DNA from 2 places in the Bacillus sp. M5A3_1b genome. Region 1 is predicted to be linked to the other one. Evidence: riboswitches for the same ligand, from Rfam matches in the RefSeq annotation. Region 1 holds a riboswitch; the other holds the start of a gene.
The links. A riboswitch is a leader RNA that binds a small molecule or an ion and turns the genes downstream of it on or off. The one in region 1 is predicted to bind S-adenosylmethionine.

Region 1 (4,370 bases):
CAATAAATCAGAAGCACATCCGAACCTATTTATGTTGCAGGAACAAAGGCGTATGCATGCGGATATATCGAAGTTTACAAACTCATTTATTTATAAAAATAGAGTATACGACCATCCGTCTGTTTCAGAGCGTAAGGAACTTGCGCGATTGCAACCGTTCGCAAATGAGGCAAGTGTTTTATTTGATACGAGCTTAATGGGAGCTTTTTCGTTAAAGGACGCTGCTTCTGGTTCTCGATTTAACATTATGTCTGGTTTAGTAGCGATGCAAATGATGTTAATCGGACTGTTAGATGGTGTACAATCGATCGGTGTTGTTACACCTTACAGGGCACAATCCCGCTTTTTATCAACGTGTATTAGAGAAATGTTGCAGAGAACGAAATATCAAAACATACCAGTTTTAGCGGCAACAGTTCATAAATTCCAAGGTTCGGAAAGAGATATGATGATATTTGATACGGTTGATAGTTATCCGCAAGAACGACCTGGCGTGTTATTCTTTGACCATAAAAATCATCGCCTCGTCAACGTTGCAGTGACAAGGGCGAGAGGGAAGTTCATTCAATTATCAGATTGTCATTATATGCGTAAAAACCTTTCGAGAAAACAAGCGTTATCACAATTAACAGCTCATATAGAACGTCACGGAGATGTGTATGATCGTACAACATCAAGACAATTATGGGAACGAAAAATTTCGAAACGTTTACGCTGGTTTATGGAAATGAATCTTGAAGAGCCAAAAGGATTATTGAAAGATATTTTAGCGGCAAAACGAAAAATTATTATTTCACTTCCGAGTACAAAGCAAGTGGATAAACGAGTATGGCAAGTATTAATGCGTACGAATGCGCAAGTAACGGTGTATAGTGATGGACCAGTTCCATTAAAAAATGTAAAGTTACAAAGACAAAATAAAGCATTCCCGTTTATCGTAATCGATGATGAAATCTTCTGGGCAGGCGCACCGCTCACATCTCAAATGATGTTTGAAGGTAGTACCGAATTTCCATACGTATGTGCAAGACTGCAAGCACCAGAAACAATTGGTGTATTAAAAGGGTTTTTAGATATTCGGTAAATTCGGATAGGAATTCCTTGACTTTTAATCGGAATGAACATAGAATGAATATAATTTAATATAATCTTATGAAAATTCTTATCATGAGAGGTTGAGGGACTGGCCCTATGACACCTCGGCAGCGGATTCTTTTATGAATACTGTGCCAATTCCAGCAAGGTAACTTGAAAGATAAGAAAGAAGCTCATTTTGACTGTATATGCAGAAGCCTCTTTCTATCTTTTAGAAAGAGGCTTTTTTACGTGAAAATATAAGGGGGAAGAAAAATGGGAGCGACTGGAGTAACGTCACAAAGAAAAACAATTGAAGAGAGTATTGAAAGAAATAAGGAAAAGTACATAGAAACAAGTCACGATATTCATGCGAATCCGGAGATTGGTAACCAAGAGTTTTACGCATCAAGAACGTTAAGTTTATTGCTAGGGAGTGCAGGATTTCAATTACAACACAATATAGCTGGACATGAAACAGGTTTTATCGCGCGAAAAAGTTCAGGAAAACAAGGACCAGTTATCGCATTTTTAGCTGAGTATGACGCTTTACCAGGACTAGGTCATGCGTGTGGTCACAATTTAATTGGCACAATTAGCGTTGCGGCTGCAATCGCATTATCAGAAACGCTTGAAGAAATTGGCGGAGAAGTTGTCGTGTTTGGAACGCCAGCTGAAGAAGGCGGACCAAATGGTAGTGCGAAAGCGAGTTATGTAAAAGCGGGTTTATTTAAAGATATTGATGCGGCACTTATGATTCATCCGAGCGGAAAAACAGCGCCAACGAGCCCTTCATTAGCAGTCGATCCACTTGATTTTCATTTTTACGGAAAAACAGCTCATGCCGCAGCTTCACCGGAAGAAGGAATTAACGCATTAGATGCGATTATTCAGCTGTATAACAGCATTAACGCACTTCGCCAACAACTTCCGTCAGATGTGAAAATTCATGGCGTTATTACAGAAGGCGGAAAAGCACCTAACATTATTCCTGACTACGCTGCAGCAAGGTTCTTCATCCGCGCAGCGACGAGAAAAAGATGTGCGGAAGTAACAAAAAAAGTAAAAAATATCGCCCAAGGAGCAGCGTTAGCAACAGGTACGAAAGTGAAAATTCATCAATTCCAAAATGAAATCGATGAACTACTCGTAACAAAAACATTTAATGACGTCGTAGCCGAAGAACTAGAATTACAAGGTGAAGACGTAAATCGGAAAGAAAGATTTGGCATTGGCTCAACAGACGCAGGAAACGTAAGCCAAGTCGTACCGACCATTCATCCGTACATTAAAATCGGTCCAGACGATTTAATTGCGCATACGAATGAATTTAGAGAAGCAGCACGTTCAGAATTAGGAGATAAAGCATTAATTACATCCGCAAAAGCACTAGCACATACAGCGTATCGATTAATTACGGAAGAAGGGCTGTTAGAGAAGGTGAAGGAAGAGTTTAGAGAGGCGCAGAGGAATCAGGGGTAGATGGTTAAAGGGAGTGGGGGGATCCACTCCTTTTCTTTTTTGCGTAACACTGATGCTAAGATTTTTTTGCAGTAAAATCAATATTAGTAGAATTTTTTAATCAAACTTTTTTCTAAATGAACATAAATACTTGCAATGTTTAAACTAGTACTATATAGTTCTAGTTATGACAAAGGTAAAATTAATGAATCAAAAACGTGTGATTGAAGTAGCTGCAACATTATTTTTAGAAAAAGGATTTGCTTATACAAGTATGGATGAATTAGTACGTGTAAGCAAAGTTTCAAAGTCTAATGTGTATTATCACTTTTCTAATAAGGAAGTATTATTAGAAGGGGTCGTTGATTATTGGATTGAAATGTATCAATCTGCAATTGATGACGTAATTTCTCAGAGCCAATTTTTAGTTGAAGATCGTATCCAACTGTTTTTAAAGCAATTATCACAAGGAGTTCAGTCGAGAGAGTATAGGGGGAGCTGTCCATTTATTACTCTTTATATTCAAAGTCCTACACAGGCCACGCAAATAAAAGAAAAAATAGGTCTTTTTTTTACAGGATTACAAAAGAAAGTTTCTCTATTACTTAAACAAGGGGTAGAGAATGGAGAATTCAGAAATACGATTCATATTGATGAGGTTGCATCACTTTTTATTACAAATCTTGAAGGAGCGTTATTTATTTCAGAAACATTGAAAGATGCAACTGTAATCACGAAAACAGCAGATCATTTTTTAAAATTGCTTCGATAAAAGAAGCATTTTTTTTACATCAGATTAGTACTGAATAGTACTAAAAAGGAGATCTTATATGAGAACAGTATTTTTAATTGGTGGAACAGGCTTTATTGGAAAGCAATTAGTGAAAGAATTAGCCAAAGAGGATGTTAAAATTCTTCTTTTAGTAAGGTCGAAAAGTAAAGCAATACGCCTTTTTCAAGAAAGAGGCATCTTAAAAAAGGCAGTTATGCACTTTATTGAAGGTGATTTGACGAAAATAGATTTAGGTCTAAGTGCTGAAGATAAGGAGAGGGTATTGAAAACGGATGTGATTATTCACGCAGGAGGCCCCATGGATATTCAAGCGACAAGTAAAGAGGCAGCTTCCGTATTTTTAAATGGCGCAAAACATATTAGTGAATTAGCTAAAAGCATTCATCAATTGAAGGGCTTGCAACAATTTATTCATGTTGTAGGTTATATGAGTCCCTTTGATGATAAAAATAGCAAGATTGCAATTGATGTGTTTCAAGAAGGAAACAATTATTTGAAAATAAAAAATCCATATGAGAGAACAAAATTTTTAGCAGATCTCTATATCCGTCAGCAGGCATCAGCAGTAGGTTATCCGCTTTCTGTAATTAATCCGCCAACTGTAGTCGGTAGTAGTAAAACAGGGAGTACAGAGCAGATAGCAGGATTAGGTTTGCTGGTGATGAGTATGCGAAGAGGGCTCATGCCAGTGATTCCTGGAGGTAAGGGATATAGGTTACCACTTATTTCAAACGATGAGCTTGCGAAGTTTATTGTGCAGGTTTTCAGATTGGAGCAACCGACTATTCAAACATATACACTTGTTGAAGAAAAACAGCACGATCAGAACATTGCTGAATTATTAAGTATTATGTCGGAAAGTATGAATATGAGGGCACCAAAAATCTCTGTCCCAATGCCACTTATGAAAGCAATTATGAATAGTGGAGTAAGTAAAATAACAAAAATTCCTTCTGATGGACTGAATTTTATTACAAAACGAAAATTTTCAAATGTTTCAGCGAAAAAAATTATGGGAGGAGATTGGTTTAAGGAGACGAGT
Region 2 (4,370 bases), on a different contig from region 1:
CTTTCCACCTCTTTTGAAAGTTGTTACAATTCTAGTGACAAATGATATAATCTTTCCAGTATTTTGTAAAGAAAAAATTAAGAATGGGGCTGACAAAATGAAAGTCGCATGTATTCAAATGGATATTGTCTTTGGAGATGTAGAAAAGAATATTGAGAATGCTAAAAATAAAATAAGCGAAGCGATGAAGGAAAGACCAGATGTGATTGTCTTACCAGAACTATGGACAACGGGATATGATTTAACGAGGCTTATTGAAATTGCAGATAGGGATGGATTGCAAACGAAAGAAAAGCTGAAAGAATGGTCGAAGCAATATGGTGTACATATTGTCGGTGGGTCTATAGCGAAGCAAACAGAACAAGGTGTTACAAATACAATGTATGTGGTAAACAAGGAAGGAGAACTGGTCAATGAATATAGTAAAGTGCATTTATTTCAGCTTATGGATGAACATAAATATTTAATCGCTGGAAATAGTACAGGTGAATTTAAGTTAGATGATGTAGAGTGCGCCGGCACAATTTGTTATGATATTCGTTTTCCAGAGTGGATGCGCGTTCATACTGCGAAAGGTGCAAAAGTTTTATTTGTTGTAGCAGAATGGCCATTGGTTCGTTTAGCGCATTGGCGTTTGTTATTGCAAGCAAGAGCAGTTGAAAATCAGTGTTATGTTGTTGCATGTAATAGGGCAGGAAAGGATCCGAATAATGAGTTTGCCGGTCATTCTTTAATTGTCGATCCTTGGGGCGAAGTTGTTGTAGAAGCGAATGAAGAAGAATCAATTTTATTTGGAGAGCTTCATTTTGAGAAAATTAAAGAAGTACGCAAAGGAATTCCAGTTTTTGCAGATCGTCGTCCAGAATTATACAAATAAAATGTTGACAAGTGATTTTTATTCTTGGTATAGTCTTCAACATAAAGTTAAAAATTCAAAAAATTATACAACTCTTATCAAGAGCAGGTGGAGGGATTTGGCCCGATGAAGCCCAGCAACCGACCGTAATACCATTGTGAAATGGGGCGTTTATTTACGCCAAAAGGCACGGTGCTAATTCCAGCAGAAAGTAAACCTTTCTGGCAGATAAGAGGGGAGAAGATAAACTTCAAACCTCTTTCTTTGTGGAAAGAGGTTTTTCTACGTCAGAAAAACCTCTGAATTAAAAAAGGGGGAGAAGACGATGGGATATTATTCATTAACTGAAACGACAGCTATACAATATGCGAAAGAACACGGTTATTTTGAAAGGAAAGCAAATGTAGTTTGTCATGAAATTGGAGATGGAAATTTAAATTACGTGTTCAAATTAGATGATGGAGAGAAGTCTATTATAATAAAACAAGCACTGCCATATGCGAAAGTAGTTGGTGAGAGCTGGCCACTGTCTATAAAAAGAGCGACGATTGAAAGTAAAGCATTACAAATTTTTGCGAAGTATGTGCCGGAATATGTGCCGGTAGTGTACAGTCATGATGAAGAGTTAGCAGTAACAGTCATAGAAGATCTATCAAGGCTAACAATTGCAAGAAAAGGATTAATAGATGGAGAGGAGTACCCGCTTTTATCCCAACATATTGGTCGCTTTCTAGCACATGTGTTGTTTTATACTTCAGATTTCGGTTTACAATCAGAAGAGAAAAGGGTACTAGAAGGTGCATTTGTAAACCCAGATCTTAGTAAAATCACGGAAGATTTAGTGTTTACAGATCCGTTTAGTCATTATGATACGAATGATTATGAACCAGAGTTACAACTAGCGGTGGATGAACTGTGGAGTGACAAAAATTTAAAATTAAAAGTAGCACAGTATAAATATAAGTTCTTAACAAGAAAAGAAGCGCTTATTCATGGTGATTTACATACTGGTAGTATTTTTTCATCACCTGCTGAAACGAAAGTAATTGATCCAGAATTTGCAACATATGGTCCATTTGGATTTGATCTTGGCCAATTTATTGCAAATTTATTATTAAATGCACTATCCCGTGAAGAGGAAAAAAGAAGTGTGCTATTTTTCCATATTGAGAAAACATGGAGTTATTTTGTAGAAGCTTTTACGAAGTTATGGATTGGAGAAGGTGTAGAAGCATATACGAAAGAGAAACAATGGTTGCCAATTATTTTGCAAAATATTTTTACAGATGCCATTGGATTTGCCGGATGTGAGCTTATCCGTAGAACAATTGGCTTAGCGCATGTAGCTGATTTAGATGGAATAGCAAATAAAGAAACGAGAATTCAAGCTAAGAAACAAGCGTTATCCTTAGGTAAAGAACTAATAAAATATGAATCTAAGAGTGCTGATATTCAACTGTTCCGAACATTATTTCAACAGACAGTTTCTGGAGGGATAAAAGCATGAGTACAATTGTTACTGTTCCGAGATCTGTCAGTTGGAAAGGTGATGCCATTGCAGTATTAAATCAAACAAAGTTGCCGCATAGTACAGAATACAAAACATTAACGACGATTGAAGAGGTATGGAAAAGTATTGTCATGCTAGAAGTACGAGGAGCACCTGCAATTGGAATTGTAGCTGCATTTAGCTTGGCACTTGCATCAAAAAAATATAATACTGTACATATGGAAGAATTTCAAAAGAAGTTTAATAGAGATTGTAATTATTTAGGAACGTCACGCCCAACAGCAGTCAATTTATTTTGGGCAATCGATCGCATGAGAGAATCAATTCGAGAAATTACTACAATAAAAGAAACACAAAAAAAATTAGAAGAAGAAGCGCTTCTCATTCAGCAAGAAGATGAAGCAGTATGCCGGAGTATTGGAGAACATGCATTAACATGTTTTAAAGATGGTGATCACATTTTAACAATTTGTAACGCTGGAAGCATTGCAACTGCTAGATATGGTACTGCATTAGCACCGTTTTATATTGGGAAAGAAAAAGGTGTACGTTTACATGCGTATGCGTGTGAAACGAGACCGGTTTTACAAGGCGGGCGTTTAACGACCTGGGAATTAAAACAGGCAAATATTGATGTAACACTTATTACCGATAATACGGCAGCTCATGCTATTCAAACGAAAGAAATAAACGCGATTATTGTAGGAGCGGACCGAATTGTCGCAAATGGAGATACAGCAAATAAAATCGGAACAATGAATTTAGCTATATTAGCAAATTATTTCGATATTCCATTTTACGTTGCAGCTCCGTTATCTACGTTTGATATTACGAAACAAACAGGTACAGAAATTGTTATTGAAGAAAGAGATGAAACCGAAGTTACGAAAATTTTTGGAAAACAAGTGGCGCCAATTGGAACTGATGTTTATAATCCTGCATTTGACGTAACACCGAATGAATTAATTACAGGTATTATTACTGAAAAAGGCATCATACACGGAGATTATAAACGGGAAATTGCATCGTTATTTGAAAGACAAGCTAATACATAATAGCTTGTTTTTTTATCCCGCATTAACGGGCGGTAAGACCCCCACCTCAAAATTCAGCGGAAGCAAAGAAGTTAGGTGGGGGTCAACTGCCCGTAAAAGCCCGATTGGTTCAACTAATAATCAGTGGGGGATGAAGAAAACCCCCACTGATTAAAGTTTCACTTTATGCCTAAATGTTTTCTTTTCCCTTATTTATATAATGGAAGGAGGCGGAAAAGATGGAAGAGTGGATCAGGATAGTAGGTAATGTAGGGTTTCCGATTGTTGTAACATTATATTTACTCCATCGTATTGAAAGTAAATTAGATGGGGTAATTGTTGCAATCGAGAAACTCCCTAAACAATTACTAAAGTAGGAAGGTCCTCGCGATACAAAGTAAAATAAAGTTTGCTCTTCTTGAGCAAACTTTATTTTTTACCCCGTATTAATGGGCAGTAAAAGCCGTCACTTTATTGAGCAGTATAACCACCATCGATAACAACGGCTTGCCCAGTTATACCCTTTGCCTTTTCACTCGCTAAAAACATAGCATAATCCACAATTTCTTGTACTTGCAATAAGCGTTTTTGTGGTACAAGTGGATAAATAACATCTTCTAAAACATTTTCAAGTGGTACATTTCGTGTAGTAGCTAAATCTTGTAGTTGATTACGTACAAGTGGGGTATCGACATAACCAGGACAAAGCGCATTAACGGTAATTCCGTGAGTAGCGCCTTCTAAAGCGGCAACTTTTGTTAATCCGATTACGCCATGCTTCGCGCTATTGTAGGCGGATTTTCCTGCAAATCCAACGAGGCCATTAATGGAGGCTACATTAATAATTCGGCCATACTTTTGTTTTTTCATGATTGGGAAGGCATGCTTAATTGCGATAAAAGGAGCGATTTGCATAATTTTAATAAGTAGTTCAAACTTTTCAGTTGGAAAATCTTCAATTGGTGAAACG

Region 2: linked by a shared signal. The riboswitch ahead of mtnK (S-methyl-5-thioribose kinase) and the one ahead of ACLBWW_RS18640 (M20 family metallopeptidase) in region 1 are both predicted to bind S-adenosylmethionine.

The regions. Positions count from the first base shown of each region.
Region 1 is NZ_JBKEZY010000006.1:243,916-248,285, forward strand. It holds gene ACLBWW_RS18635 (AAA domain-containing protein) at 1-1,084, shown strand, start outside; SAM riboswitch class I at 1,160-1,262, shown strand; gene ACLBWW_RS18640 (M20 family metallopeptidase) at 1,351-2,556, shown strand; gene ACLBWW_RS18645 (TetR/AcrR family transcriptional regulator) at 2,741-3,307, shown strand; gene ACLBWW_RS18650 (alpha/beta fold hydrolase) at 3,366-4,370, shown strand, end outside.
Region 2 is NZ_JBKEZY010000001.1:347,532-351,901, reverse strand. It holds gene ACLBWW_RS01750 (carbon-nitrogen family hydrolase) at 14-877, shown strand; SAM riboswitch class I at 949-1,091, shown strand; gene mtnK (S-methyl-5-thioribose kinase) at 1,182-2,363, shown strand; gene mtnA (S-methyl-5-thioribose-1-phosphate isomerase) at 2,360-3,421, shown strand; gene ACLBWW_RS01735 (YvrJ family protein) at 3,640-3,777, shown strand; gene ACLBWW_RS01730 (3-hydroxybutyrate dehydrogenase) at 3,872-4,370, opposite strand, start outside.